2 regions of the Streptomyces sp. NPDC001137 genome follow, and region 1 is predicted to be linked to the other one. Evidence: riboswitches for the same ligand, from Rfam matches in the RefSeq annotation. Region 1 holds a riboswitch; the other holds the start of a gene.
The links. A riboswitch is a leader RNA that binds a small molecule or an ion and turns the genes downstream of it on or off. The one in region 1 is predicted to bind S-adenosylmethionine.

Region 1 (7,701 bases):
GCTGCCACGGCACCGGCGGTCAGGGAACCACCGACGGTCCGAGCCTCGTCGGCGTGGGCGCCGCGGCCGTCGACTTCCAGGTCGGCACCGGCCGTATGCCGGCCCAGCAGCCGGGCGCTCAGGTCCCGAAGAAGAAGGTCATCTACTCGCAGGCCGAGATCGACCAGCTCGCCGCGTACATCTCCTCCTTCGGCGCCGGCCCGTCCATCCCGACGAAGGCGGACTACGGCCCGGACGGTGCCGACATCGCCAAGGGTGGCGAGCTGTTCCGCACCAACTGCGCGCAGTGCCACAACTTCACCGGCAAGGGCGGTGCGCTGACGCACGGCAAGTTCGCCCCGAGCCTCGAGGGCGTCGCCCCGAAGCACATCTACGAGGCCATGCAGACCGGCCCGCAGAACATGCCGTCGTTCCCCGACACCACGCTGTCGGAGCAGAACAAGAAGGACATCATCGCGTACCTGAACGCGGTCAACGGTGACGACACCGAGAGCCCCGGCGGCCTGGAGCTGGGCGGACTCGGCCCGGTCTCCGAGGGCCTGTTCGCCTGGATCTTCGGACTCGGCGCGCTGATCGCGGTCGCCGTCTGGGTCGCCGCTCGGACCGCAAAGGCCAAGAAGTCATGAGTAGCCAAGACATTCCAGAAGAGAACCTGCCCGCTGAGCAGGACGCGCACGGCACCGTAAGCCTCGCGGACGAGAAGAACCCGTTCGCGGACCCCGGTCTGCCGCCCCACGAGCACCGGGTGCAGGACATCGACGAGCGGGCCGCCAAGCGGTCCGAGCGTGTGGTGGCCATGCTGTTCACGGTCTCGATGCTGGCCACGGTCGGCTTCATCGCCTCGTACGTGGCGATCCCGCACGACAAGGCGATCTACGTCTTCCCGATCGGCCACATCAACGCGCTGAACTTCGCGCTGGGCCTGACCCTGGGTCTCGCGCTGTTCGCCATCGGCGCGGGCGCGGTCCACTGGGCCCGCACCCTGATGTCCGACGTGGAGATCGCCGACGAGCGGCACCCGATCGAGGCGTCCCCCGAGGTCAAGGCCAAGGTCATGGCCGACTTCAAGCAGGGCGCCAAGGAGTCCGCGCTCGGCCGCCGCAAGCTCATCCGCAACACGATGTTCGGTGCGCTGGCCCTGTTCCCGCTCTCCGGCGTCATGCTGCTGCGCGACCTCGGACCGCTGCCGGGGACCAAGCTGCGCCACACGCTGTGGTCCAAGGGCAAGCTGCTCGTCAACATGAACACCAACGAGCCGCTGCGCGCCTCCGACGTCGCGGTCGGCTCGCTCACCTTCGCCAAGCCCGAGGGCCTGGAGGAGCACGACGAGAACTTCCAGACCGAGATCGCCAAGGCGGCCCTGATGATCGTCCGGATCCAGCCGGACAACATCAAGGACAAGCGCGAGCTCGAGTGGTCGCACGAGGGAATCGTCGCCTACTCGAAGATCTGCACCCACGTCGGTTGCCCGATCTCGCTGTACGAGCAGCAGACGCACCACGTGCTGTGCCCCTGCCACCAGTCCACCTTCGACCTGTCCGACGGTGCCCGGGTGATCTTCGGCCCCGCCGGTCACGCCCTGCCGCAGCTGCGCATCGGCGTGAACGACCAGGGCTACCTCGAGGCGCTCGGCGACTTCGAAGAGCCCGTCGGTCCTGCATTCTGGGAGCGCGGATGAGCACCAACGACAGCGCCGCGGCACGCCGCGGCAAGGCGCCGGCCGGCGAGCGCGTCGCCGACTGGGCCGACGGCCGGCTGGGGATCTACTCCCTGGCCAAGACCAACATGCGCAAGATCTTCCCCGACCACTGGTCGTTCATGTTGGGCGAAGTGTGCATGTACAGCTTCATCATCCTCATCCTCACGGGTGTGTATCTGACGCTGTTCTTCCACCCGTCGATGAACGAGGTGGAGTACCACGGCAGCTACATCCCGCTGCAGGGTCAGATGATGTCCGAGGCGTTCAACTCGACCCTGCACATCTCCTTCGATGTGCGCGGTGGTCTGCTGATCCGGCAGATCCACCACTGGGCCGCGCTGATCTTCCTCGCGGGCATGTTCGTGCACATGATGCGTGTGTTCTTCACCGGCGCGTTCCGCAAGCCGCGTGAGGTCAACTGGGTGTTCGGCTTCCTGCTGCTCGTCCTGGGCATGTTCACCGGCTTCACCGGCTACTCGCTCCCGGACGACCTGCTCTCCGGCACCGGTGTCCGCTTCATGGAGGGCGCGATCCTGTCCGTGCCGATCGTCGGCACGTACCTGTCGATGTTCCTCTTCGGCGGCGAGTTCCCGGGCGGCGACTTCGTGGCCCGGTTCTACTCGGTCCACATCCTGCTGCTGCCGGGCATCATGCTCGGCCTGATGGTGGGCCACCTGATCCTGGTCTTCTACCACAAGCACACGCAGTTCGCGGGCCCCGGAAAGACGAACAACAACGTCGTCGGCATGCCGCTGCTGCCGGTGTACATGGCGAAGGCCGGCGGCTTCTTCTTCCTGGTCTTCGGCGTCATCACGGCCATCGCGGCGATCGCCTCGATCAACCCGATCTGGGCCATGGGCCCCTACCGTCCGGACCAGGTGTCCACCGGCGCCCAGCCCGACTGGTACATGGGCTTCTCCGAGGGCCTGATCCGTGTGATGCCGGGCTGGGAGATCAACCTCTGGGGCCACACGCTCGTCCTGGGCGTGTTCATCCCGCTGGTGGTCTTCCCGCTGGTCCTGGTCGCGATCGCGGTCTACCCGTTCATCGAGTCCTGGGTCACCGGCGACCGGCGCGAGCACCACATCCTGGACCGTCCGCGCAACGCCCCGACGCGTACCGCGTTCGGTGCCGCGTGGGTCTCCTGGTACTTCGTGCTGATGATCGGTGGCGGCAACGACCTGTGGGCCACGCACTTCCACCTGTCGATCAACGCGATCACCTGGTTCGTGCGCGTCAGCTTCTTCGTCGTGCCGGTGCTCACGTTCATCGCCACCAAGCGGATCTGCCTCGGCCTCCAGCGCCGCGACAAGGACAAGGTGCTGCACGGCCGCGAGTCGGGCATCATCAAGCGCCTGCCGCACGGTGAGTTCATCGAGGTGCACGAGCCGCTCAGCCAGGACGCCCTGCACACCCTCACGGCGCACGAGCAGTACAAGCCGGCCCAGATCGGCCCGACGGTCGACGAGAACGGCGTCGAGCGCAAGGTCAAGGGCTCCGAGCGACTGCGCGCCAAGCTCAGCGAGGCGTACTACGGCGAGGAGTCCCAGATTCCGAAGCCGACCGTCGAGGAGTACAGGGAGATCACGAGCGGCCACGGCCACCACTGATCGCTGCGGCTCGCCACGCCACGGCAGAAGGGCCCCCGTCCGGTCTTCGGACGGGGGCCCTTTTCCATGCCCTGAGCTGGATAGGGTGGCCTCACACTCGTTCTCTTCCACTACGACGACCAGGAGCGGCCTTATGAGCGCTGTGACCCCCGCTGGAGGCGACACCGCGGCGGGCCGTTCCTGGCCCCTGCTGCTGAACGGCCTGCTGGACGGCCACGACCTCAGCGCCGACGACACCGCCTGGGCGATGGACCTGATCATGCGCGGTGAGGCGACCGACGCCCAGATCGCCGGGTTCGCGGTGGCGCTGCGCGCGAAGGGCGAGACCGTCGAGGAGATCACCGGGCTCGTCCGGACGATGTACGAGCACGCGAACGTGATCGAGGTGCCGGGGCGGACCGTCGACATCGTCGGAACGGGCGGTGACGGCGCGAAGACGGTGAACATCTCCACCATGTCGGCGATCGTCATCGCGGGCACGGGCGCGAAGGTCGTCAAGCACGGCAACCGGGCCGCCTCCTCGGCCTCCGGCGCCTCGGACGTGCTGGAGAAGCTGGGCGTCAATCTGGAACTGACGCCGAAGCGGGTGGCGGAGGTCGCGGAGGAAGCCGGCATCACCTTCTGCTTCGCCATCAAGTTCCACCCGGCGCTGCGTCATGTGGCCGCCGCCCGAGGGCAGTTGGGCATCCGGACGACCTTCAACGCCCTCGGTCCGCTGACCAACCCGGCGAAGGTGAGGGCACAGGCGGTCGGTGTCGCCGACCCGCGCCTGGCGCCGCTCATCGCCGGCGTCCTCGCCGAGCGCGGCAACTCCTCCCTCGTCTTCCGCGGCGACGACGGCTTCGACGAGCTGACGACGACGGCCACCTCACGCGTCTGGGTCGTCCGCGAGGGCAAGGTCACCGAGGAGACCTTCGACCCCCGTGACGTCGGTCTCGAACTGGTCCCGGTTCAGGCCCTGCGCGGCGGCGACCCGTCGTACAACGCGGAGGTCGCCCGCAGGCTCCTCGACGGCGAGAAGGGCCCCGTACGGGATGCCGTACTCCTGAACTCGGCGGCGGCCCTCGTGGCCCTCGACCCGGGTCCCGGGACGCTGGCCGAGCAGATCCGGGCCGGCATGGACAAGGCGGCGGAGTCGATCGACTCCGGCGCGGCCAAGCGGGCGCTGGAGCGCTGGGTGGCTGTCAGCAACGCCTAGCAGAGGACCGCGGTCCCGCAATCCGGACAGGAGTTGCGGGACCGCGATCACTTCACGTACGTTCCTGTCCAGGTCATGAGTGACAGTCATGAGGCCCCGGCCGACTGTCCGGCAACCCTCCGTCCGTGGCGGGGTGCCCCGGGTGAAGACCAGGCCGTAGGCAGCGAGGTCTACGGCAAGCGCGGACCCCTCGAGCAACCAGGGGTCCTGGTCGTCGAGGAGCCTTCCGTGAGCAAGCGAATGCGATAGGGCCGCAGAGCCCCGCCTCCGCATCCCCTTTTCCCCTCACGCCCCTGCTTGAGCCATGCCGCTCGCGGGGCGAATTCCACCTGCTTACACGGGAGTTCCGCCATGTCTGTCTCCACCGCTGCCGCCGCCACCTCCGTCTGTGCCCCGCTGCCCGTTCTGGGCCGGGATGTCACCGTCCCGCTCGTCACGGGCGGCGAAGTCACCTATGCGGCACTCGACTACGCGGCCAGCGCCCCGGCCCTCCAGCGGGTGTGGGACGACGTCGCGGCCTACGCCCCCTACTACGGCAGCGTCCACCGCGGCGCCGGCTACCTCTCGCAGCTCTCCACCGACCTGTTCGAGAACGCCCGCAGGACGGTCGCCGAGTTCCTCGACTGCCGCGCCGACGACCAGCTGATCTTCACCCGCTCGACCACGGACTCCCTCAATCTGCTGGCGCGGGCCCTTCCGGCCGACTGCCAGGTCTTCGTCTTCGAGACCGAGCACCACGCCAGCCTGCTGCCCTGGAAGGACGCCCGGGTCACCTACCTCAACGCCCCGCGCACCCCGCGGCAGGCCGTCGAGACCCTGGAGCGCGCCCTCGCCGACCGAGACCCCTACGGTCCCGCCCTGGTCTGCGTCACCGGTGCCTCCAACGTCACCGGCGAGCTGTGGCCGGTGCGCGAGCTGGCGACCGCGGCCCACGCGCACGGCGCCCGTACCGTCCTGGACGCCGCCCAGCTCGCCCCGCACCACCCCGTCTCCGTGCAGGACCTCGACGTCGACTGGGTCGCCTTCTCCGGCCACAAGCTGTACGCGCCCTTCGGCTCCGGCGTACTGGCCGGCCGCGCGGACTGGCTCCAGGCCGCCGACCCCTACCTCGCGGGCGGCGGCGCCAGCCGCAAGGTCACCCGGCGCGAGGACGGCGGCGTCGACGTGGAGTGGCACGACAGCGCCGCCCGCCACGAGGCCGGCTCCCCGAACGTGATCGGCGCCTACTCCATCGCCTCCGCCTGCAAGGCGCTCACCGAGGCCGGCTTCGACACCCTGGTCGCCCGCGAGCAGCACCTGATCGAGAAGGTCCGCGCGGGCCTGGCAGAGGTCCCGCAGGTCAAGGTGCTGTCCCTGTTCGGCGACGACGCGCCCCGGGTCGGCGTGCTCTCCTTCGTCGTCGAGGGCTGGAACAGCTCGCACTTCGCCGCCGCGCTCTCCGCCGAGTACGGCATCGGCGTCCGCGACGGCCTCTTCTGCGCCCACCCGCTGGTGCGCACCCTCCTCGGCACCGACCCCCAGACCCAGGGCGAGTGCGGCGCCCCCGAGGCCGCCCCCGGCGAGAAGTCCCTCAACGCCATCCGAGTCAGCTTCGGCGCCGGCACCCCCGACGAACACGTCGAGCGCTTCGTCACCGCCGTCAAGGAGCTGGTGACGGACGGCGCGAAGTGGCAGTACCGCACAGAGGACGGCCGCTGCGTCCCGGCGGTGTGATCCAGCCCCCTCAGGGGCAGCGGCTTTTCGTTTTCAGGGGCGCGGGGAACTGCGCGACCAGCCACAACGGACTGGCAGTCGCACACGAACCGCGCCCCGCAGACGCCTAGGCGTCGATCACGAATCCAACCCGATGGCAAACGCGGCCTCAAGGTCATGCTGCGAGTACGTACGAAACGCGACGTGCGTATCGGTGGCCTCGACGCCAGGGATCTTGCTGATGCTGCCAGGGATCACATCGGCAAGATCCTCATGCTGCTTCACCCGAACCATCGCGATCAGGTCATACGTCCCGGTCACGGAGAAAACTTCACTCACGCTCTCCAGCGAAGCGATCCGCTCCGCGATCTCGGGGATCCGGTCCACGCTGGTCTTGATGAGGACGATCGCGGTGATCACGGCTGGTTCTCTCCCTCGGGGGCCGGAGCTGGGGTGGACCTCACTCTAGTGGTACGGCCGAACCGCACCCAGGCGTAGACGAAGCCCAGGCCGAAGCCCACCAGGTGGGCCAGATAGGCCACCCCCGGTCCCGTCGCCGCACGCCCGGCCGCCAGCCACTGCAGGGCCGCCCAGAAGGGCAGCACGACCCAGGCGGGGAAGCGCAGCGGCAGGAAGAACAGGAACGGCAGAAGACTGGTCACCCGTGCCCCGGGGAACAGGTACAGAAACGCGCCCAGGACCGCTGAGATCGCCCCGGACGCGCCGACCAGGGACTGCTGGGACGTGGAATTCGCCGCCGCGTACCCCAGCAGGGCGAGGTAGCCGCAGCCGACGTAGAAGAGCGTGAACTGGACGCGGCCCATCCGTTCCTCGGTCATCGCCCCGAAGACGTAGAGGAAGAGCATGTTGCCGAGCAGGTGCACCCAGCTGCCGTGCACGAACAGGGCCGTGGCGGGGGTCAGGGCGGCCCTGGGGGAACCCTGGAACAGCTCGGCCGGGACGACGCCCCAGTGGTGGAAATAGGCGCGCTGGGCGGCGAGCAGCGCGTCGCCGGAACCGTAGGCCGGATTGAGGCCGGCCGCCGGGCCGGTCACGAAGAGCAGACAGCACAGGGTGATCAGCGTGTACGTGATGGGCGCCGAGGGGCGCCGGATCGCTCTGCCGAGGGTCGCGCTCCACTTGCCGATCATGAACACAGAGCATGACGTAACGGGACGCAGTCGCACAGAGCGCCTCGCCGCCGTGGACGGACGGGCGGTGAGTCCGTGCCAGGCCGTAGGGTACGAGCCACACGCCCGGGGAAGCTCGGGCGTCACTGACAATAGAAGGCCTAGAAGGAAAGAGCACAGGCACGATGACGGTTCCCCTCCCGACCGCCACGACGCGGTGGCGCTGCACCCTCTGCGGCAACCTCACGCGTTTCGACGTGACCCGCTCGTCGAAGGTCGTCGAGTACGTCCACCTCGATCTGGCCGGTGAGCCCAAGGTCGAGGAGCGCGAGGTGGTCAGTGAGACCATCGAGTCGGTGCGCTGTCGCTGGT
Region 2 (7,701 bases), on a different contig from region 1:
CCGGTCCTTCATTGTCACTCTCACCTTCAGAGTGCTAACGCCAATGATTAGCACTCGACCCATGAGAGTGCAAGGCGCGCTCGCGCAGCGAGTGCTCGTTGAGGGGTGGTGGTCGGGCGACGGGCGGGCGCAAGCGGCTCCCGGGTACTGGGCGACACCCGCCCGGGACCGACCCAGGCCCCCGGACATGCCGAAGGGCCCGCCCCGTGAGGTGCGGACCCTTCGATCAAGAACAGAAGAACGTCGCTGCAGTTAACCCGGCGCGTGCTTCAGCCGGCCGCCAGACGGACCATGTCCGCCTGCGGCCCCTTCTGGCCCTGCGAGATCTCGAAATCGACCCGCTGACCCTCTTCCAGGGTGCGGTAGCCGTCCATCTGAATCGCACTGTAGTGGACGAAAACATCCGCACCACCGTCGACCGCGATGAAGCCGTACCCCTTCTCCGCGTTGAACCACTTGACGGTGCCCTGAGCCATGCCTAACTCCCCTATTACTGGCCCTTGCACAGATCCACACTTCGCGGATCCGGGTCAGACCTCACCCCCCACGGTTGGGGGCGTGCGCCGGAACGCGTCGACCGCGGCTGAATGTATCTGTCCAACTGCCGTCTGCAACAGGTCAATCGGACGAGAATTCCGGGCACGACCGGTCGGGAATTTACGGAGAATTCGCCTGAATTCAGGGCAAGTCGGGCCCCATAAATGGAGCATAAGGCGCAAAAAACCTGCACACTTTGGCTACTTCTCGCTGCCCGAGAAGCAGGAACTCATATGCATGCGGCAAGCGGAGTCGTGCAGGTTCCCCAACTGTACCGTGCTCAACCATGCAGAATTGCCCCCTCCGCTTCTCTCACGGAGGGGGCAATTCGATGAACTCTCGGTAATCAGCGTTACCGACGGTAATAATCGGTCGTCCGACCTGTTTCGCTCAGCCTCCGGCCACGGCCGGAATGATCGAGACGCCCGCCCCGTCCGGAGTCGCCGTCTCCAGCCCCTGCTCGAACCGCACGTCGTCGTCGTTCACGTACACGTTGACGAAGCGGCGCAGCTTCCCCTGGTCGTCGAGAACGCGAGCGGCGATCCCGGTGTGGTTCTTCTCGAGATCGGCGATGACCTCGCCGAGGGTGCCGCCTTCGGCGGTGACCTCGGCCTGCCCGCCGGTGTAGGTGCGGAGAATGGTGGGGATGCGGACGTTGACGCTCACGATGAACCTCCGGTCAGGGAAACGGGCCTTTGTCTTTGGGGGCGCGGGGCCGTGTCGATTTGCGGCTCCGCCGCGGGGCGCGACCAGCCCCCACCGGCCCGCAGACGAACAACTACCTGCTAGGCGAGCCCCGCCTCACGGAACGACTCAAGGCTCGGGCGAATCGTCGCGGTGAGCCCCGTACCGGCCACCGCGTCGAGGGTCTTGAGGCCATCACCCGTGTTCAGCACGACGGTCGTGAGGGCGGGGTCGAGAACACCGTTCTCGATCAACTTGCGGGTCACACCCACGGTCACCCCACCGGCGGTCTCCGCGAAGATCCCCTCGGTCTTGGCGAGCAGCCGAATCGCATCCACGATCTGCTCGTCGTTCACGTCCTCCACCGCCCCACCGGTACGCCGGGCAATGTCGAGAACATAAGGACCATCCGCCGGGTTGCCGATGGCCAGCGACTTGGCGATCGTGTTCGGCTTCTGCGGCCGCACCACGTCGTGCCCGGCCTTGTACGCGACGGAGACAGGGCTGCACCCTTCCGCCTGCGCCCCGAAGATCTTGTACGGCTTGTCCTCGACGAGCCCCAGCTTGATCAGCTCCTGCAGCCCCTTGTCGATCTTCGTGAGCTGAGAGCCGGAGGCGATCGGCACGACCAGCTGGTCCGGCAGCCGCCAGCCGAGCTGCTCGCAGATCTCGTACGCCAGGGTCTTGGAGCCCTCGGCGTAGTACGGCCGCAGGTTGACGTTGACGAAGCCCCAGCCCTCGCCGGCCGGGTCGCCGATCAGCTCGGAGCAGAAACGGTTCACGTCGTCGTAGTTGCCGTCGATGCCGACGAGCTCGCCGCCGTAGACCGCGGCCATGACGACCTTGCCCTGCTCCAGGTCGTGCGGGATGAACACGCAGGACCGGAAGCCGGCGCGGGCGGCCGCGGCACCCACCGCACCGGCCAGGTTGCCGGTCGACGAGCAGGACAGGGTGGTGAAGTTGAAGGCGCGGGCGGCCTCGATGGCCTGGGCGACGACCCGGTCCTTGAAGGAGTGCGTCGGGTTGCCGGAGTCGTCCTTGACGTACAGACCCCCGGTCACGCCCAGCTCGCGGGCGAGGTTGTCGGCCTTGACCAGCTTGGTCCAACCGGGGTTGATGTTGGGCTTGTCGGCCACGTCCGCCGGGACGGGCAGCAGGGGCGCGTAACGCCAGATGTTCGCGGGACCCGCCTCGATCTGCTTGCGGAGCTCCTCGGTGTCGTAGGCCGAGAAGTCGTACGCGATCTCGAGCGGGCCGAAACACTCCTCGCAGGCGAAGACCGGGCCGAGGGGCACCTGGTGACCGCACTCGCGGCAGGAGAGCGCCGCGGCGGGACCGAGGTCGACGGTCGTGGAGTCGGTGGTGCTTGCAACAGTCTGCGCAGCCATGTGAGGCGAGGCCCTTTCTCCTCATCTTCCTCACGACGCATCTCGCCGTGAGACGGATTTGGCACCTTCCCTAGCCGGGAGCCTCGCGGAACGATCAGCATCGATCGGTACGAGACCGGCTGGAGGGTTGCCGGGGCTTCATCGGGCCGTATCCCTCTGCCCCTCTGGATGAGCGGTATGCGGTTGTAAACGCCGGGCGACCCCCGACATGCGATGGTCACCAGCGTTGTTCAAGACTGTAACCGAAGGCCAGGACAGTTGAGATAGCCGTCCGAACCGCGAGATGGATCATCTGATGATCCGGTATCGCCGAGAGAACGCAGAGGAGCCGCCTACGTGCTGGAAGAAGTCGAGCGCTGGCTGACCACCCGCTCCTGGTCGCTGACCGATCGCCCGCTGCACAAGATCCTGGCCGCAAAGCAGCGCACGGGCCAGTCGGTCAGTGTCGTGCTGCCCGCGCTCAACGAGGAGGAGACGGTCGGCGACATCGTCGCGATCATCCGTCACGACCTCATGCAGCAGGTCCCGCTGGTCGACGAGATCGTCGTCGTCGACTCCGGATCCACCGACCGTACGTCCGAGGTCGCCGCGGCGGCCGGGGCCAGGGTCGTCCACCGCGACGACATCCTGCCCCGCATCCCGACCGTCCCCGGCAAGGGCGAGGTGCTGTGGCGCTCGCTCCTGGTCACGAGCGGGGACATCGTCTGCTTCATCGACGCCGACCTGAAGGAGTTCTCCTCCGACTTCGTCTCCGGGATCGTCGGCCCGCTGCTCACCGACCCGGGGGTCGACCTCGTCAAGGGCATGTACGACCGTCCGCTGGCCGGCGCGCAGGGCCAGGGCGGCCGGGTCACCGAGCTGATGGCGCGCCCCCTGCTGAACATGCACTGGCCGCAGCTGGCGGGCTTCGTGCAGCCGCTCGGCGGCGAGTACGCGGCCCGGCGCAGCCTGCTGGAACAGCTGCCGTTCCCCGTCGGGTACGGCGTCGAGCTGGGCATGCTGGTCGACGCCCTGCACCTGGTGGGCCTCGACGCACTCGCCCAGGTGGACGTCGGGGTGCGCAAGCACCGCCACCAGGACGGGCAGGCGCTGGGCCGGATGTCCGCCGCGATCTACCGCACGGCACAGCTGCGGCTGGCCCGCGGCCATCTCATCCGTCCCTCCCTCACCCAGTTCGAACGGGGCGAGGACGGCTTCGAGCCGCGCACCTACTCCGTGGACACGGAGGAGCGGCCGCCGATGGTGGAGATCGCGGAGTACGCGTCGCGCAAGGTCGCCTGAGGCTGCGCGTTACGCGGTGCGGGCGGTGTATACGGTCCACCCGCAGAGCCCAGCCGTACGTTTGAGCGTTTCCGGGCCGGGCTAGGTTGAGGCGTATGGCTTCCACGCACTCCGCTGGTCATCAGGTGCTGGTCGCGTCCAACCGCGGCCCGGTCTCGTACGAAGTGCAGGAGGACGGCTCGCTGGCCGCCAGGCGCGGTGGCGGCGGGCTGGTCTCCGGCCTGTCCGCGATCGGGCCCGACGCGGACGCCCTGTGGGTGTGTTCGGCGCTGTCCGACGGCGACCGCGAGGCGGTACGGCGCGGGGTCGGCGAGGACGGTGTGCGGATGCTGGACATCCCGGCCGGTGTGCACGCCGACGCGTACAACGGCATCGCGAACTCGGTGCTGTGGTTCGTGCACCACATGCTGTACCAGACCCCGCTCGAGCCGGTCTTCGACGCGGAGTTCCGGCGGCAGTGGGCCTCGTACGAGACCTACAACCGCGCCTTCGCCGAGGCGCTCGCCCAGGAGGCGGCCGAGGGCGCGGCGGTGCTGGTGCAGGACTATCACCTGTGTCTGGTGCCGGGGATGCTGCGGGAGTTGCGGCCGGACCTCAGGATCGGGCACTTCTCGCACACTCCGTGGGCGCCGGTGGACTACTTCCGGATGCTGCCGGACGACATCGCCGAGCAGCTGCTGCACGGCATGCTGGGCGCCGACCGGCTGGGCTTTCTGACCCGGCGCTGGGCGGACGCGTTCACCGCGTGCGCCTCGGCGGTGGTGGGCGGCCTCGGCGGCACCCGGATCGGCGTGCACGGCCTCGGCGCGGACGCGGACTTCCTGCGCAAGCGGTCGCACGAGGCCGATGTGGCCGAGCGGATGGCCGCGCTGAAGGAGGAGATCGGCGCCGGCCGCAAAACGGTGGTGCGGGTCGACCGCACCGAGCTGTCGAAGAACATCGTGCGCGGGCTGCTGGCGTACCGGCAGCTGCTGGAGGGCCGCCCCGAGTGGCGGGAGCGGGTCGTGCACGTCGCGTTCGCCTACCCCTCCCGGCAGGACCTCGCCGTGTACCGCGACTACACGGCCGAGGTGCAGCGGGTGGCCGAGGAGATCAACTCCCGCTTCGGGACGCCGGGTTGGACACCGGTCGTGCTGCACGTCAAGGACGACTTCGCGCGCTCGCTGGCCGCTTACCGGCTGGCCGACGTGGCCCTCGTCAACCCGATCCGGGACGGCATGAACCTGGTGGCGAAGGAGGTGCCGGTCGTCTCCGACGAGGGCTGCGCGCTGGTGCTGTCGCGGGAAGCGGGTGCCTACGCCGAGCTGGGCGAGGACGCGATCACGGTGAATCCGTACGACGTGATCGGGACGGCGGAGGCGCTGCACGCCGCGTTGAGCCTGCCGGCGGCTGAGCGGGCCGAGCGCAGCAAGCGGCTTGCTGCTGCGGCTACGGCGTTGCCGCCGGCGCAGTGGTTTCTTGAGCAGCTGGAGGCCTTGCGCGGCTGAGGCTGGGGGCTGCCGCCCCCAGACCCCCGCCTTTCGGCCCTTGAAGGGCCTTGTCCTCAAACGCCGGACGGGCTGACATGCCCCGCCAGGGCTCGCAGTAGGCGTACGACCCCCTCCGGGCCGTCCACCACCAGGTCCGCTCGTTCCCGTAGTTCCGTCACCTCGTCGCTGCCGCTGCAGACCAGGAGGCCGGGGGTGCCGTCGGAGCGGAGTTTGTCGACGGCGGCGAAGGCGGGGAGGTCGCCGAGGTCGTCGCCTGCGTAGAGGACCGCCGACGCGTCGATCTCGCGGACGTACTCCAGGAGGGCCACCCCCTTGTCCATGCCCGGGGGGCGCAGTTCGAGGACCATGCGGCCGGGTTCGACGATCAGGCCGTGGCGGGTGGCGAGGTCGGTGAGGGGGGCGCGCAGGGCCTCGAAGGCGGCTTGGGGGTCGGAGGCGCGGCGGGTGTGGACCGCGACGGCGCGGCCCTTCTCCTCGATCCAGGTGCCCTGCCAGGCGCCGATGCGGTCGAGGAAGCCGGGGAGTTCGGCGCGGACCGCGGCGACCCCGGGGTGGGGAGCGGGTGCGCTGACGTTGCCGCTGACCGCGTCCCAGCGCTCGGCGCCGTAGTGGCCGAGGACGACCAGGTGCTCCAGGCCGGGGACCCCGGCGAAGCCGCCGTGCCGCACGGCGACGCCGGCCGGGCGGCCGGTGACCACCGCGACGGAGGCGATCCTCGGTGCGAGTGCGGCGAGCACGGGCACCGCCTCCGGGTGGGCGCGGGCCTGCTCGGGGTCCGGCACGATCGGGGCGAGGGTGCCGTCGAAGTCCAGGCCCACCACCGCTTTCGCGGGGTTCGCGAGGATCGCGGCGAGTCCGTCCCGGCCCGCCTGCGTGGCGGGGGTCGGCAGGGGGTCCATGGAGTGCGTCGAGTCCGTGTCCGTATGGGTGCCCATACGGTGACCATAACCGCGCGGGGCAGGGCGCACCCATGGCTCAGGGGAGCGCCGGCCGTCAGCGCTCCGCTCGGCGGGTCTCCCGCACCCTGCGCAACCTGTTCACCGTCACCGGGTCGTGGGCCAAGGCCCGCTCGTCGTCCAGCAGGGCGTTGAGCAGCTGGTAGTAGCGGACGGGCGCCAGGCCCAGCTCCTCGCGTATGGCGCGCTCCTTGGCGCCGGGGCCCGGAAAGCCCCGGCGCTCGAGGGCGAGGACGGCCTGCTCGCGCTCGCCCAGCGGCTCGCGCGGCTCGCGGCCTGCCGACTGCTCCTGGTCCATGTCCTGAACCGTAACCCCCGCCACTGACAGCGACGCCGAGCTGATCCGAACGACAGGGCCTAATGCGAGTTCTCCGCCATGGACGCCGTCGACTCGAGCTGCGCGAGGGTGGCCGCGGGGTTGCCGCCGGGGGCCACCGCGCTGCCTATGTGCTTCTTGACGGCCACGGCGACCGAGGCCCAGGAGGTCTTGTCGACCGGGTAGAGCTCGGACAGCGGCAGCTGCTTCAGGAACGGCGCCAGGGCTGCGTCCTGCTTGCCCGTGCTCATGGCGTCGGAGGCGGAGGTGGTGACCGGCAGCAGGTCGTACTCGCGGGAGAAGGCGAGCACGTTCTTCTCGCTGTAGACGAAGTCGAGGAACTTGCCGACCTGCTCGGCGTGGCCGTTCTTCTTGAAGGCCATCATCCAGTCGGCCACGCCCATGGCGTTCTTGCTCTCGCCGTCCTTGCCGGGCATCGGCACCATGCCGAACTTCACGCCCTTCTTCGCGGCGATCTTCATCAGCGAGGGGTGCCCGTTGAGCATGCCGACCTCGCCCTTGGCGAAGGCCGCGAAGGCGGTGGCCCGGTTGAGGCTGCCGGGCGCGACGGGACCGGTCAGGCCCTTGTCGACCAGGTCGTCCTTGAGCCAGTTGAAGGTGTCGACGTTCTGCGCGGAGTCGAAGCCGTAGGTGCCGACGGTGTCGGTGTAACCGCCGCCGCCGCTCAGCAGCCACTGCATGGTCTCGGCCTGCGCCTCCTCCGGCCCGAGCGGAAGCGCGTAGGGGTACTTCACGCCGCGCGCCTTGAGCACCTTGGCGTCGGCGGCGAGCTCGTTCCAGGTCTTCGGCGGGGTGAGCCCGGCGTTCTTGAAGAGCGTCTTGTTGTAGAAGAGCAGTCGTGTGGAGGCGGCGAACGGCAGCCCGTACTGCACGCCCTTCACCTGCCCCGCGGTGGCCAGCTGCGAGGCGAAGTCGGCCTGCGTGCTGATGGAGAGCATGTCGTCGGCCGAGTAGAGCAGACCCTTGTCCGCGTAGTCGGCGTACGCGCCTATCTGCGCCATGTCGGGCGCCTTGCCCGCCTCGACCAG

Region 2: another riboswitch for S-adenosylmethionine. It lies ahead of thrC (threonine synthase); the one in region 1 lies ahead of ABT254_RS16995 (aminotransferase class V-fold PLP-dependent enzyme).

Annotation. Positions count from the first base shown of each region.
Region 1 covers NZ_JBEPBA010000007.1:322,645-330,345, reverse strand. Annotated here, with positions in the region: gene qcrC (cytochrome bc1 complex diheme cytochrome c subunit) at 1-626, shown strand, start outside; gene qcrA (cytochrome bc1 complex Rieske iron-sulfur subunit) at 623-1,678, shown strand; gene qcrB (cytochrome bc1 complex cytochrome b subunit) at 1,675-3,309, shown strand; gene trpD (anthranilate phosphoribosyltransferase) at 3,443-4,507, shown strand; SAM riboswitch class IV at 4,579-4,695, shown strand; gene ABT254_RS16995 (aminotransferase class V-fold PLP-dependent enzyme) at 4,859-6,220, shown strand; gene ABT254_RS16990 (Lrp/AsnC family transcriptional regulator) at 6,338-6,619, opposite strand; gene ABT254_RS16985 (rhomboid family intramembrane serine protease) at 6,616-7,350, opposite strand; gene ABT254_RS16980 (hypothetical protein) at 7,515-7,701, shown strand, end outside.
Region 2 covers NZ_JBEPBA010000026.1:143,791-151,491, reverse strand. Annotated here, with positions in the region: gene ABT254_RS37810 (cold-shock protein) at 270-476, opposite strand; gene ABT254_RS37805 (MoaD/ThiS family protein) at 928-1,203, opposite strand; gene thrC (threonine synthase) at 1,323-2,609, opposite strand; SAM riboswitch class I at 2,628-2,784, opposite strand; gene ABT254_RS37795 (glucosyl-3-phosphoglycerate synthase) at 2,946-3,890, shown strand; gene ABT254_RS37790 (alpha,alpha-trehalose-phosphate synthase (UDP-forming)) at 3,986-5,377, shown strand; gene otsB (trehalose-phosphatase) at 5,434-6,315, opposite strand; gene ABT254_RS37780 (DUF3263 domain-containing protein) at 6,374-6,634, opposite strand; gene ABT254_RS37775 (ABC transporter substrate-binding protein) at 6,694-7,701, opposite strand, start outside.